2 regions of the Streptomyces sp. NPDC045695 genome follow, and region 1 is predicted to be linked to the other one. Evidence: predicted binding sites of a transcription regulator. Region 1 holds the regulator's gene; the other holds the start of a gene.
What was found. The regulator HrcA, encoded in region 1, represses chaperone genes, less so after heat shock. The targets are predictions, from matches to a motif close to TTNGCACTCNGNNNNNCNGAGTGCNAA.

Region 1 (7,106 bases):
AGTGCGTCAGCACGAGGTGGCGCACCCCCGCGTCCCGCGCCACGCGCCCCGCCTGCCCCGCGGTGAGGTGGCCGTGGTCGGTGGCGAGCCGCTCGTCCTCGTCGAGGAAGGTCGACTCGATCACCAGCATGTCGCAGCCCTCGGCGAGTGCGTCCACGCCGGGGCACAGCCGGGTGTCCATGACGAACGCGAACCGCTGTCCGGGCCTCGGCTCGCTCACCTCGTCGAGGGTGACCTCGCCCAGCCGGCCCTCGCGCTGGATCCGGCCCACGTCCGGCCCCTTGATCCCGTGCCGGGCGAGCAGCTCGGGCACCACGCGCCGCCCGTCGGGCTCGGTGATCCGGTAGCCGAAGGACTCCACCGGGTGCGAGAGCAGCCGGGCCTCCAGGACGTACGAGGTCCCCTGCGCCAGCGCCCCGTCCCGGGCCACCGGTTCCTCGCGCAGCGGCACGGTCTCCCGGTAGGCCGTGGCGTACCGCAGCCGGTCGAAGAACTTCTGCCCGGAGGCGGGGTAGTGCGCGGTGACGGGGTGCGGGACCTGGTCGAGGTTGATCCGCTGGATCACCCCGGCGAGGCCGAGGCTGTGGTCACCGTGGAAGTGGGTGATGCAGATCCGGTTGATGTCGTGCGCGGCCACCCCGGCGCGCAGCATCTGGCGCTGGGTGCCCTCGCCCGGGTCGAAGAGGATGCCCTCGCCGTCCCAGCGCAGGAGGTAGCCGTTGTGGTTGCGGTGGCGGGTGGGCACCTGACTCGCGGTGCCCAGGACCACGAACTCGCGTACGGACACGTCCGTCTAGCCGGGGGGCCACTGGAGGCCGCGGCCGCCGAGGACGTGCAGGTGCGCGTGGAAGACGGTCTGGCCGGCGCCGGCGCCGGTGTTGAAGATGACCCGGTAGCCGTGGTCGTCGATCTTCTCGTCGGCGGCGATCCGCCCGGCCTCGGTCAGTATGTCGGCGACGACGCCCGGCTCGGCGGCGGCCAGGGAGGCCGCGTCGGGGTAGTGCGCCTTGGGGATGACGAGCACGTGCGTGGGCGCCTGCGGGTTGATGTCCCGGAAGGCGATCGTGGTCTCGCTCTCCCGGACCACGTCCGCGGGGACGTGCCCCTCGACGATCTTGCAGAACAGGCAGTCGGCCTGCGGTTCCCCGGCCATTGCTTCGCCTTCCGTGACGTTGATCGGTTCGGGCATCGTATCCAGCGGGGCGCTGCCGCGGGCGTCCCCTTCAGACCCAGCGGGTCAGGACCAGCGGCCCGTGCGGGCCAGGAGCACGGCGGTGGCGGCCGTTCCGGCCGTGGAGGTGCGCAGGACGGAGCGGCCCAGGCGGTAGGGGCGGGCGCCCGCCTCGGCGAAGACGGCCAGTTCCTCCGGGGAGACCCCGCCCTCCGGACCGACCACGAGCACCACGGAGCCGCTCTGCGGGAGCTCGGCCGTGGCCAGGGCCCCGGAGGGGGTGTCGCGGTCCTCGTGGAGCACCATCGCCAGGTCGGCGCCGGCCAGCAGCGCCGCCACCTGCTTGGTGGACATAGCCTCGGCCACCTCCGGAAAACGCACCCGGCGGGACTGCTTGCCCGCCTCCCGGGCCGTGGCCCGCCACTTCGCCAGGGACTTGGCACCCCGGTCGCCGCGCCACTGCGTGATGCAGCGCGACGCCTGCCAGGGCACGATCGCGTCCACGCCCGTCTCGGTCATCGTCTCGACGGCCAGCTCGCCCCGGTCCCCCTTGGGCAGGGCCTGGACCACCGTGATGCGGACCGGCGGCTCCGGTTCCTGTCCGGCCGAGGAGACGGCCACGACGAGCCGGTCCTTGCCCTCCGCGGCCTTGACGACGGCCTCGGCCCAGCCGCCGCGACCGTCCGTGAGGACCACCGCCTCGCCCGGGTTCAGCCGTTTCACGGACACCGCGTGCCGGCCCTCCGGACCGTCCAGGACGAACTCCGGTCCCGCCGGGACCTCCTCGACCACGAACACCGGGGCCGTCATGACGCACTCCTCATCTGTCTGGTCTTCAACGTGCTCTGTGCCTCGGCCAGTTCGGCCGCCAGCACCTCCACCAGCTCCCCGGCCGGCAGCGCCCGCGCCAGCCGGTGGCCCTGGCCCGCCCACAGGGCCATGCCCTGCGCGTCCCCGGCCGCGGCGGCCGCCTTGCGCAGCCCCGAGGTCAGGTGGTGGACCTGTGGGTACGCGGCCGGGGCGTACGGCCCGTGCTCGCGCATGAAGCGGTTCACCAGCCCCCGCCCCGGCCGTCCGGAGAAGGCCCGGGTCAGCTCGGTGCGGACGAACAGCGGATCCGTCAGCGCCTTCTTGTGCTCCGGGGCGGCGCCCGACTCCGGGCAGGCCAGGAAGGCCGTCCCGAGCTGCGCCGCCTCCGCACCGGCCGCCAGCAGCGCCGCGATCTGCGCGCCCCGCATCAGGCCGCCCGCGGCGATGATCGGGAGGGCCACGGCCTCCCGTACCTGCGCCACCAGCGCGAGGAGCCCCACGGCGGCCGTGCCGTCCGCCTGCGGGTCGTCCCGGTGGGTGCCCTGGTGGCCGCCGGCCTCGACGCCCTGGACGCAGACGGCGTCGGCGCCCGCCTGCTGGGCGGTACGGGCCTCGTCGTCGGAGGTCACCGTGACGACCGTGTACGTACCGGCCTTGCGCAGGGCGGCGAGGGTCGCGGAGGGGGGACAGCCGAAGGTGAAGGAGACGACCGGGACCGGGTCTTCGAGGAGGATGGCGAGCTTGGCGTCGTAGCCGTCGTCGCTGGTGCCGATGATCTCCTCGTCGGCGAGGGAGATCCCGTACCAGCTCGCCTCCCCCGCCAGCTGCCCGCGGTACGCCTCGACGGCGGCCGGGTCCACGTAACCGGTCTGCGGCATGAAGAGGTTGACGCCGAAGCGGCGCCGGGTCAGCGCCCGCAGCTGCTTGATCTCCTGGTACATCCCGTCGGCGGTCTTGTAGCCACCGGCCAGGAAGCCCAGTCCGCCCGCCTCGCACACGGCCGCGGCCAGCTGCGGTCCCGAGCCGCCGCCCGCCATGGGAGCCTGCACGATCGGGTGGGGGGAGAGACCGTTCGGTGCCGTGGACATGGACATGGACTGCATCGTGCCATGTCCCGCTCAGCGGGCCGAATCACGGCATTCGCCTGGCATAGTCCGCTTCCCGAGGTGACGGACGACCGCCCTCCGGTCCTCGTCCGGTCCTCGTCCGGTCCTCGTCCGGTCCGCATCCGGCCGGCTCCGGCCCGATGCGGCGAGCCCGGCCCGGGGAATCCCCGGGCCGGGCTCGTGGCGGTGCTCAAGGGCCGGTCAGCGGCCGTTGAACGCGTCCTTCAGGCGGCTGAACAGCCCCTGCTGACCCGGCGCGAACTGGCCGGTGGGCCGCTCCTCGCCGCGGAGCTTCGCCAGCTGGCGCAGCAGGTCCTCCTGCTGGGCGTCCAGCTTGCTCGGGGTGGTGACCTCGACGTGGACGATCAGGTCACCGCGCCCGCCCCCGCGCAGGTGGGTCACGCCGCGCCCGTGCAGCGGGATCGCCTGGCCGGACTGGGTGCCGGGCCGGATGTCGATCTCCTCCAGCCCGTCCAGCGTCTCCAGCGGGCACTTGGTGCCCAACGCGGCCGCCGTCATCGGGATGGTCACCGTGCAGTGCAGGTCGTCCCCGCGCCGCTGGAACGTCGGGTGCGGCAGCTCGTGGATCTCCACGTACAGGTCGCCGGCGGGGCCGCCGCCGGGGCCGACCTCGCCCTCACCCGCGAGCTGGATGCGGGTGCCGTTCTCGACACCGGCCGGGATCTTGACCGTGAGGCTGCGGCGGGAGCGGACCCGGCCGTCGCCCGCGCACTCGGGGCACGGGGTCGGGACCACGGTGCCGAAGCCCTGGCACTGCGGGCAGGGGCGCGAGGTCATGACCTGGCCCAGGAAGGACCGGGTGACCTGCGAGACCTCGCCGCGGCCGCGGCACATGTCGCAGGTCTGCGCCGAGGTACCGGGGGCCGCGCCCTCGCCGGAGCAGGTGGTGCAGACGATGGCCGTGTCGACCTGGATGTCCTTGGTGGTCCCGAAGGCCGCCTCGTCCAGTTCCAGGTCGAGGCGGATCATGGCGTCCTGGCCGCGCCGGGTCCGCGAGCGCGGGCCGCGCTGCGAGGACTGGCCGAAGAAGGCGTCCATGATGTCGGAGAAGTTGCCGAAGCCACCCGCCCCGAAACCGCCCGCGCCGCCGCCACCGCCGGAGGCGGACAGCGGGTCGCCGCCGAGGTCGTAGACCTGCTTCTTCTGGGCGTCCGAGAGCACCTCGTAGGCCGCGTTGATCTCCTTGAAGCGCTCCTGCGTCTTCGGGTCCGGATTCACATCCGGGTGGAGTTCACGCGCGAGGCGCCGGAAGGCCTTCTTGATCTCGTCCTGCGATGCGTCGCGGCGCACGCCGAGAACGGCGTAGTAGTCCGTGGCCACTTACGACTCCGCCAGGATCTGTCCGACGTAACGTGCCACTGCGCGTACCGCTCCCATCGTTCCGGGGTAGTCCATGCGGGTCGGTCCGACCACGCCGAGTTTGGCGACTGTTTCGCCGCCCGAACCGTAACCGACCGAGACGACCGACGTGGAGTTCAGTCCCTCGTAGGCGTTCTCATGCCCGATCCGTACGGCCATTCCCGACTCGTTGGCCTCGCCCAGCAGCTTGAGGAGCACGACCTGCTCCTCCAGCGCTTCGAGCACCGGCCTGATCGTCAGGGGAAAATCGTGTCCGAAGCGGGTGAGATTGGCGGTACCGCCGATCATCAGCCGCTCCTCCGCTTCCTCGACCAGGGTTTCGAGGAGGGTCGACAGCACCGTGGAGACGGTGCCGCGGTCCTCGGCCTCGAAGGATTCGGGGAGGTCCTGGACGAGTGGGGGCACATCGGTGAAGCGCCGGCCGACGACGCGGCTGTTGAGCCGGGCGCGCAGGTCGGCCAGCGAGGTCTCGCTGAAGGGGCTCGCGCAGTCGATCAGCCGCTGTTCGACGCGGCCGGTGTCCGTGATCAGTACGAGCATCAGGCGCGCGGGAGCCAGCGAGAGCAGCTCCACGTGCCGGACGGTCGACCGGGTCAGGCTGGGGTACTGGACGACCGCGACCTGACGGGTGAGCTGCGCGAGCAGCCGCACCGTACGCCCGACGACGTCGTCGAGGTCGACCGCGCCGTCGAGAAAGTTCTGGATGGCCCGCCGCTCGGGCGTCGACAGCGGCTTGACCCCCGCCAGCCGGTCGACGAAGAGGCGGTAGCCCTTGTCGGTGGGGATCCGGCCGGCGCTGGTGTGGGGCTGGGCGATGTAGCCCTCCTCCTCCAGCACGGCCATGTCGTTGCGCACGGTGGCGGGCGAGACTCCGAGCCGGTGCCGCTCGGTGAGCGCCTTGGAGCCGACCGGCTCCTCCGTCCCGACGTAGTCCTGGACGATGGCGCGCAGCACTTCGAGTCTGCGTTCGCTGAGCATGCGCACACCTCCAGCTGTGGTCCGTTGCCGTGTACGGCCGTGGTCGTTACTGCCGTGGTCGTTGGCACTCTGGGCGTTCGAGTGCCAGACATCCCCCGCTCAGTGTACGGCCGGGCGGTGAGCCCCTGGCAAGGGAGGCCCGCCAGGTAGCGTCGCCGTATGGACGTGCATTGGGAAGAGGCGGGCTGGGAACGGCTGACCGGACGGGCCGGCCGGCGACGGCTCCCGGTGTGGGACTGCACGGTGGGACTGGTGGTGGGGGACGATTCGGTGCTCCTCGTGGATCCCGGTTCGTGCGTGCGGGAGGGCGCGCAGGTGCGGGCCGAGGCCGAGCGCCTGACGGGTCGGCGCGTGACCCATATCGCATTCACGCACGGTCATTTCGATCACGTCCTGGGCGCGGCGGCCTTCTCCGGGGCCGAGGTGTTCGGGGCGGTCGGACTGGCCGCGCTGCTGTCGTCCGGCCGCGACGAGCTGCGAGCGGACGCGGTGCGCCACGGGCTGGCGCCGGCGGAGGCCGCCGAGGCGGTGGACCTGCTGGTGGCGCCCGGGCATCCGGTGTCGGGCGAGTGGACGCTGGAGCTGGGCGGGGTGCAGGTGCTGCTGGCCAATGTGGGGCCCGGGCACACCGGTCACGACCTGGCGGTCTTCGTGCCGGGCCAGCGCGAGGTGGTGTTCTGCGGGGACCTGGTGGAGGAGTCGGGCGAGCCCTTGGCGGGCCCGGACGCGGTGCCCGGGCAGTGGCCCGCCGCCCTGGACCGGCTGCTGTCGCTGGGCGGGGACGACGCGCTGTACGTGCCGGGTCACGGTGCGGTGGTCGGGGCGGACTTCGTGCGTGCGCAACGCGCCACACTGGCCGCCCGTTTCGGCGTGTCGGGGGCATGACGCCCGCGGCTCTCCTAGTGTCGGCCGGATGCGCGAGTACTCCCCCGACCTGACCCCGCAGTGGAAGCGACCCGCGGCCGTGCCGCAGGTGCCGGCCGAACCCGACCTGGTGGTCGAGGTGGCGGGTACGGACTTCTGCGGCGCGGTGGTGGCCTGCGAGGCGGGGACGGTGACCCTGGAGGACCGCTTCGGCAAACGGCGGGTGTTCCCGATGGAGCCGCGGGGTTTCCTGCTGGAGGGCGCCGTCGTCACCCTGGTCCGCCCCTCCCGGGGCCCGTCCGCGCCCTCCCGTACGGCGTCCGGGTCGATCGCCGTGCCGGGCGCGCGGGCCCGGGTGGCCCGGGCGGGCCGGATCTACGTCGAGGGCCGGCACGACGCGGAGCTCGTGGAGCGGGTCTGGGGTGACGATCTGCGCATCGAGGGCGTCGTGGTGGAGTACCTGGAGGGCGTCGACGACCTCCCGGCCGTCGTGGCGGAGTTCGCCCCGGCCCCCGACGCCCGCCTGGGGGTCCTGGTGGACCACTTGGTGCCGGGCTCGAAGGAGTCCCGCATCGCGGCGTCGGTGACCTCGCCGGACGTGCTGGTCGTGGGCCACCCGTACGTGGACGTCTGGCAGGCCGTGAAGCCGTCCGCGCTGGGGATCGCGGCATGGCCGGTGGTCCCGCGCGGCCAGGACTGGAAGACGGGCGTCTGCCGGGCCCTGGGCTGGCCGCAGAACACCGGGGCCGCCTGGCAGCACATCCTGTCCCGGGTGACCTCGTACCGCGATCTGGAGC
Region 2 (7,106 bases), on a different contig from region 1:
GCGTCTCCGCCGATGCCGCAGCACAGGTCCGCGACGCTGCGTACGCCGAGGTCCGCGAGCCGCCGGGCGCGGTACGAGGCCACGGAGGCGCGGGTGGCCATCTCGCCGCCGCCGGGCGTGAAGTACATCCGGAAGGCGTCCTGCGGGCCGAACTTCGCCACCGCGCGCTGCCGCAGCCGGGCCTGGCCGAGCGCGGCGGAGACCAGCCCGGCGGGGTGCTCGCGGCGCAGCCGGGTGGCCACGGCCAGCTCCTGCGCGGGGTCGTAGTCGCGCAGCGAGTCCAGGAGGGCGCGGCCCTCGGGGGTGAGGAGGGCGGCGAAGTCTTCGGGGGTCACGGGTCCATTGTCGGCGACGGGGCGACGGGGCGACGGGCGCTGTGGGCCACTCGAAGGAAGGTGGGGGCCCTCTCGCGGTGTCTTCCGGGGCGCCGGTGTGTCGGGTGCCAGGATGCGCAACTATGCAGCTAGTAGGACAAAAGCAAGATAATGCGCAACAAGGTCACCGGTACGCGGCGGGTCCGCGCGGCCGGTTCGGGGTGGCCCTGGCCGCCCTGTTGGTCGCGGCCCTCGGGACGGCGTGCGGCTCCGGAGGGTCCGCGACGCCCGACAAGGCGCAGAAGGCGAAGGCCGGCAAGGGCGCGGAGGCGGCCGGCGCGGCCGGCGCGCTCAGCGCCGCCGAGAAGGCCAAGGCGGCCCAGCAGGCGCGCATCGCCGCGGCGAAGAAGTGGGGCCTGGCCAAGGTCCCGCTCACCGCCCCGGCGGCGCCGAAGCACAAGCCCCAGATCACGACCCGCGACGGCTTCGAGGTGGAGGACCAGGAGGAGTACCCGCCGGTCTTCACCACCATCCCCACGGAGGACAAGGTCGTCTTCCTGACGATCGACGACGGGTCCGAGAAGGATCCCGAGTTCCTGAGGATGATGCGGGAACTGAAGATCCCGTACACGGCCTTCCTCAGCGACTACCTCGTCAAGGACAACTACCAGTACTTCAAGGACATGCAGGCCGCGGGCGTCACGCTGAACAACCACACGCTCAACCACCGCTACATGCCGGGCCTTTCGTACGAGAAGCAGCGCCAGGAGATCTGCGGCCAGCAGGACACCATCCAGAAGCAGTTCGGCAAGCGGCCGACCCTCTTCCGGCCGCCGTACGGCAACTACAACCAGGACACGCTGCGCGCGGCGAAGTCCTGCGGGATCAAGGCGGTTCCGCTGTGGAACGCCGAGGCGTTCACGAACCGGATGGACTACCGGGAGTGGGACCGCGATCTGCACCCCGGTGACATCATCCTCACGCACTTCCGCGGCAAGGAGGACTGGAAGGGCACGATGCCTGACATGATCCGTCATGTCATGAAGACCGTCACGGACAAGGGGTATGCCGTGGCTCGCCTGGAGGACTATCTGTGAAGTGCGCGCGCCGGTTGGTAGCCGGAACGCTGGCGGCCGGCGTGCTCGCGCTGTCCCTGACGGGGTGCGGGGACAGTGTGGAGCCCATCGAGCGACTGGGCCGCAAGGCGTCCCAGGAACCCTCGGGGGCCAAGGACCCGAAGGATTCCAAGGATCCGAAGGGCGCCGCCACGCCGTCGGCGCCCGCGACGTCGCCGGGGGCCGGCTCCGCCTCCGACGAGGCGTACAGGAAGTGGGGCCTGACGGCCCCCCTCGCGTACGCGCCCAAGCCCGCCCAGAAGCCGCAGATACCGAAGGCGGCCCCGGGCAAGGTGCCGGTGATAGACCGAATACCCGTCCCGCCGCAGGACAAGGTCGTCTTCCTGACCTTCGACGACGGCGCGGAGAAGGACCCCGAGTTCCTGAAGATGGCGGCCGACCTGAAGCTGCCGATCAGCATGTTCCTGACGGACAGTGTGGCCTCGTCGGACTACGGGCACTTCGAGAAGCTCCGCGACAACGGCTCGGCGAGCACCGTGAACAACCACACGCTGACGCACCCGAACCTGCGGACCCTGTCCTACGAGGGGCAGAAGAAGGAGATATGCGGCCAGCAGGACCGCCTGGAGAAGCGCTTCGGCCAGCGCCCGCCGCTCTTCCGCCCGCCGTTCGGCAACTACAACGACGACACCCTCCGGGCAGCCTCGGAGTGCGGGGTCTCGTCCCTGGTCCTGTGGCGGGTCTCGATGCAGATCAACAACTTCCAGTACGCCCAGGGCTCCGCCCTCGCACCGGGCGACATCATCCTGGCCCACTTCCGCGGCCCGTCCGAGCTCAAGGGCTCGACGGAAACCCAGATGACGACCCGCATGCTCCAGCGCATCCAGGAACAGGGGTACCGGATAGGCCGCTTGGAGGACTACTTGTAAGGCGAGGCTCCCGCGACCGGAAGCCCCCCGACCGGAAGCCCCCCGACCCGAAGCCCCCCGACCGCCTCGCGGGTCTCCGCCTCGCGTTGGCGCTCCGCGCTGTCGCTGATGCGCAGGAGCAGGGCGATCATCACCCAGTTCGCCAGGAGCGAGGAGCCGCCCTTCGCCAGGAAGGGCAGGGCCTTGCCCGTCAGGGGGATCAGGCCGGTGACGCCGCCCGCGACCACGAAGACCTGGAGGGCCAGCGCCGAGGCCAGGCCCACCGCCAGCAGTTTGCCGAAGGGGTCGCGCGCGCCGAGCGCCATGCGCAGGCCCCGCTGCACGAGGAGCGCGTAGAGGATCAGGACGGCCATGACCCCGGCCAGGCCGAGCTCCTCGCCCACCGTGGTCAGGATGAAGTCGCTGCGCCCGGCGAAAGCGATCAGCTCGGGGTGGCCCAGGCCCAGGCCGGTGCCCGAGACGCCGCCCGTGCCGAAGCTGAACAGCGCCTGCGCCGACTGGTCCGAGGTGACCCCCGGCGGCCGCACCTCCCAGTAGTACGAGAGCGGGTTGAGCCACGCCGCCACGCGCGCCTTGACGTGCGGCTCCGTCGAGCCGACCACGAAGGCGCCCCCCGCGGCCATGAGCACGCCGCACACGATCCAGCTGGTGCGCTCGGTGGCCACGTACAGCATCACCACGAAGACGCCGAAGAAGATCAGTGACGTGCCGAGGTCGCGTTCGAAGACCAGCACCAGCATCGAGACGATCCACACGGTGACGATCGGGCCGAGCTGGCGCATCGGGGGCAGGCGCACGCCCAGGAACCTGCGGCCCGTCAGGGCCAGCGAGTCCCGGTGGACGACCAGGTATCCGGCGAAGAAGACCGCGATCATGATCTTCACGAACTCGCCGGGCTGGAGTGAGAAGCCGAAGAGTTTGATCCAGCGCTTGGCGCCGTAGGTGTCCGCGCCGAAGAAGGCCGGTGCGATCAGCAGCACCAGCGCGACGGCCATCGTGATGTAGATGAACCGTTGCAGCAGCCGGTGGTCGCGCAGCAGCGCCAGCACCAGGAGGCAGGCCGCGACCCCGACCACCGTCCACACCAGCTGTCCGGGGGCGTTCGCCTCCGAGTTGTAGCGCTCGATGTAGCCCTGGTCGAGACGGTGCAGGAGCACCAGCCCGAGCCCGGACAGCAGCATGGCGAGCGGGAAGATCAGCGGATCCGCGTGGGCGGCGAAGCGGCGCACGCCCAAGTGCCCGACCAGCGACAGCAGGGTCATGCTGACGGCGAAGCCCGCGAGGTTCGGCGGGAGCTCGTCGTTCATGGCGAGGCCGGCGCTGGCGTGGCCGAGGACGGCGATGGCGATGACGAAGGCCAGGAGCAGTGCCTCCGTGCGGCGTCGTGCGCCCGCCGACGTCAGCGGTTTCAGGCCGCGCACGGGATACCGGGTCCGATCTGCTCGGCTATCAGCCGCTTTATCTTCATATCATCTACGACGCCGACGCCCTCCCCGTGGTTCCTCCGGGGGACTATTTCGAACGTATGTACGTCGTTTTCGTCGGTTCACCGGCGCGATCCACGCAACGCCGACGGCGAGAATTGGCACTCCGCTTGACCGAGTGCTAATCGCCGGAATAGTGTCGCATCTGGCACTCGCCACTGGTGAGTGCCAACACAGCGACAGGCAGGTCCGGCACCCGCGACGACGGATCGACCTGGTCGCCACCTCAGACAGTTAACCCCGGATCTCCGAAGGGGGAGGTCGGATCGTGACGACCACCAGCTCCAAGGTTGCCATCAAGCCGCTCGAGGACCGCATTGTGGTCCAGCCGCTCGACGCCGAGCAGACCACGGCCTCTGGCCTGGTCATCCCGGACACCGCGAAGGAGAAGCCCCAGGAGGGCGTCGTCCTTGCGGTGGGCCCGGGCCGCTTCGAGGACGGCCAGCGTCTCCCGCTGGACGTCAACGTCGGCGACATCGTGCTGTACAGCAAGTACGGCGGCACCGAAGTGAAGTACAGCGGCGAGGAGTACCTCGTCCTCTCGGCCCGCGACGTGCTCGCGATCGTCGAGAAGTAAGTCACTTCTCCAGTTTTGCTTTGAGCTACGCCCCTGGTCACCCCTGCTGATGCCGGGCGGCGAGGGGCGTAGTTCGTTCTAGGCGGTCGCGGTGAGCGGCCGGGGATCGCAACGAGAGGGCTAACCGCTCCCATGCCGAAGATTCTTAAGTTTGACGAGGACGCCCGTCGCGCCCTCGAGCGCGGCGTCAACAAGCTTGCCGACACGGTCAAGGTGACGATCGGCCCCAAGGGCCGCAACGTCGTCATCGACAAGAAGTTCGGCGCGCCCACCATCACCAACGACGGTGTCACCATCGCCCGCGAGGTCGAGCTGGACGACCCGTACGAGAACCTGGGCGCGCAGCTCGTGAAGGAGGTGGCGACCAAGACCAACGACATCGCGGGTGACGGCACCACCACCGCCACCGTGCTGGCCCAGGCGCTGGTCCGCGAGGGTCTGCGCAACGTCGCCGCGGGCGCCTCCCCGGCCGCCCTGAAGAAGGGCATCGACGCCGCGGTCAAGGCCGTGTCCGAGGAGCTCCTCGCGACCGCCCGCCCGATCGAGGACAAGTCCGACATCGCCGCCGTGGCCGCGCTCTCCGCGCAGGACGCCCAGGTCGGCGAGCTCATCGCCGAGGCGATGGACAAGGTCGGCAAGGACGGTGTCATCACCGTCGAGGAGTCCAACGCCTTCGGCCTGGAGCTGGAGTTCACCGAGGGCATGGCCTTCGACAAGGGCTACCTCTCCCCGTACATGGTCTCCGACCAGGAGCGTATGGAGGCCGTCCTCGACGACCCGTACATCCTGATCAACCAGGGCAAGATCTCCTCGATCCAGGACCTCCTGCCCCTGCTGGAGAAGGTCATCCAGGCCGGCGGCTCCCGCCCGCTGCTGATCATCGCCGAGGACGTCGAGGGCGAGGCGCTCTCCACCCTCGTCGTCAACAAGATCCGCGGCACCTTCAACGCGGTCGCCGTCAAGGCCCCCGGCTTCGGTGACCGCCGCAAGGCGATGCTCCAGGACATGGCCACCCTCACCGGTGCCACCGTCATCGCCGAGGAGGTCGGCCTCAAGCTCGACCAGGCCGGTCTGGACGTACTGGGCTCCGCCCGCCGCGTGACGATCTCCAAGGACGACACCACCATCGTCGACGGTGGCGGCAACTCCGAGGACGTCGTGGGCCGCGTCAACCAGATCAAGGCCGAGATCGAGTCCACCGACTCGGACTGGGACCGCGAGAAGCTGCAGGAGCGCCTGGCGAAGCTCGCCGGCGGCGTCTGCGTCATCAAGGTCGGCGCCGCCACCGAGGTGGAGCTCAAGGAGAAGAAGCACCGCCTTGAGGACGCCATCTCGGCGACCCGCGCCGCGGTCGAGGAGGGCATCGTCTCCGGCGGTGGCTCCGCCCTCGTCCACGCCGTCAAGGTCCTGGAGGGCAACCTCGGCCTGTCGGGCGACGAGGCCACCGGTGTCGCGGTCGTGCGCCGCGCCGCCGTCGAGCCGCTGCGCTGGATCGCCGAGAACGCCGGTCTCGAGGGTTACGTCATCACCTCGAAGGTCGCCGAGCTCGACAAGGGCCAGGGCTTCAACGCCGCCACCGGCGAGTACGGCGACCTGGTCAAGGCCGGCGTCATCGACCCGGTGAAGGTCACCCGCTCCGCGCTGGAGAACGCCGCTTCCATCGCCTCCCTGCTGCTCACGACCGAGACCCTGGTCGTCGAGAAGCCGGCGGACGAAGAGGGCGACGCCGGTCACGGCCACGGTGGCCACGGCCACAGCCACTGACACCCCGGCTGACGCTGTAGCCGTTACACGAGAGGCCCCCGACCCGCCGTTCCCACGGCGGGGCGGGGGCCTTCCCGTTGCTCCCGTTCAGGGCCGGGGGCTCATGAACCCATCGACTTCATCGGGTCCATCCCCAGCTGGCGCATCATGCCCATGATGTCGTAGTGCCACCAGCCCTCGGCGATCATGCCGTCCCGGCAGCGGAAGGTCGTCGAGCCGGTGGCGCTGACCTTCTTGCCGGTCGGCGCGAGGCCCATGAACTCACCCGTGTGCGTCGCGTTCCAGGTCCACAGGGTGGTGACGAAGTCGCCTTCGGCGATCTGCTGGTCCTTGGTGAAGGACATGTCCCCGAAGGAGGACCGCCACATGGTGAGGTCCGCCATGATGGCGTCGCGCCCCTGGGCGTTGGGGTCGGCCTGGAAGATGTCGTGGTCGATGTAGTCGGAGGCGAAGATCTCCTCCGCGAGGGCGCGGTCTCCGGTGATGGCCAACTCGTCGAACATGCGGTCCACGAGCATCTTGTTGAGGTTCTCGTCACGGACCACGTCGAGGTTGGTGAAGGTCGGCATCCCCTCGCAGAGCGCCATCATCTCCTGGAACATCCTGTCGGTCTCCGGCAGCTGAGAGTTCTTCATGGCGTCTTCGTACGAGGGGAATTCGACCACGTCCACGAAGTGGTTCTCGGCCTCGCGGTCCCTGCCCACGATGCTGTGGGTGACGGTCCGCCTGCCCTGGCTCTGCGAGACGTACCGGTCGAGCAGCTGGTTGAGGTCGTCCTGCCGACTGGTCTTGTAATCGATGATCTGTACGAATGTCATGGCGTCTCCCGGGCTGGATGGGACACGTCTATTTTAGTGAGATATCACCCATTTGGCGGGTCGGGTGCGCGGGAGGAGGGGCGCAGTACTACTGCGGCCCGTACTTGCGGCCGGTACGCGAGGTCATCCCGCCCAGCAGCGCGC

Region 2: a site for HrcA is predicted at 3,902-3,928, ahead of groES (co-chaperone GroES). Genes of this name have one in related genera too.

Annotation. Positions count from the first base shown of each region.
Region 1 is NZ_JBWKJU010000008.1:303,789-310,894, reverse strand. Features, by position in the region: gene AC07DU_RS17440 (ribonuclease Z) at 1-787, opposite strand, end outside; gene AC07DU_RS17435 (histidine triad nucleotide-binding protein) at 794-1,153, opposite strand; gene AC07DU_RS17430 (16S rRNA (uracil(1498)-N(3))-methyltransferase) at 1,238-1,981, opposite strand; gene AC07DU_RS17425 (nitronate monooxygenase) at 1,978-3,069, opposite strand; gene dnaJ (molecular chaperone DnaJ) at 3,289-4,428, opposite strand; gene hrcA (heat-inducible transcriptional repressor HrcA) at 4,429-5,445, opposite strand; gene AC07DU_RS17410 (MBL fold metallo-hydrolase) at 5,605-6,330, shown strand; gene AC07DU_RS17405 (DUF3097 domain-containing protein) at 6,359-7,106, shown strand, end outside.
Region 2 is NZ_JBWKJU010000002.1:449,161-456,266, reverse strand. Features, by position in the region: gene AC07DU_RS05180 (THUMP-like domain-containing protein) at 1-335, opposite strand, end outside; gene AC07DU_RS05175 (polysaccharide deacetylase family protein) at 458-1,411, shown strand; gene AC07DU_RS05170 (polysaccharide deacetylase family protein) at 1,408-2,319, shown strand; gene AC07DU_RS05165 (FtsW/RodA/SpoVE family cell cycle protein) at 2,310-3,740, opposite strand; gene groES (co-chaperone GroES) at 4,072-4,380, shown strand; gene groL (chaperonin GroEL) at 4,513-6,144, shown strand; gene AC07DU_RS05150 (ester cyclase) at 6,246-6,962, opposite strand; gene AC07DU_RS05145 (SDR family NAD(P)-dependent oxidoreductase) at 7,051-7,106, opposite strand, start outside.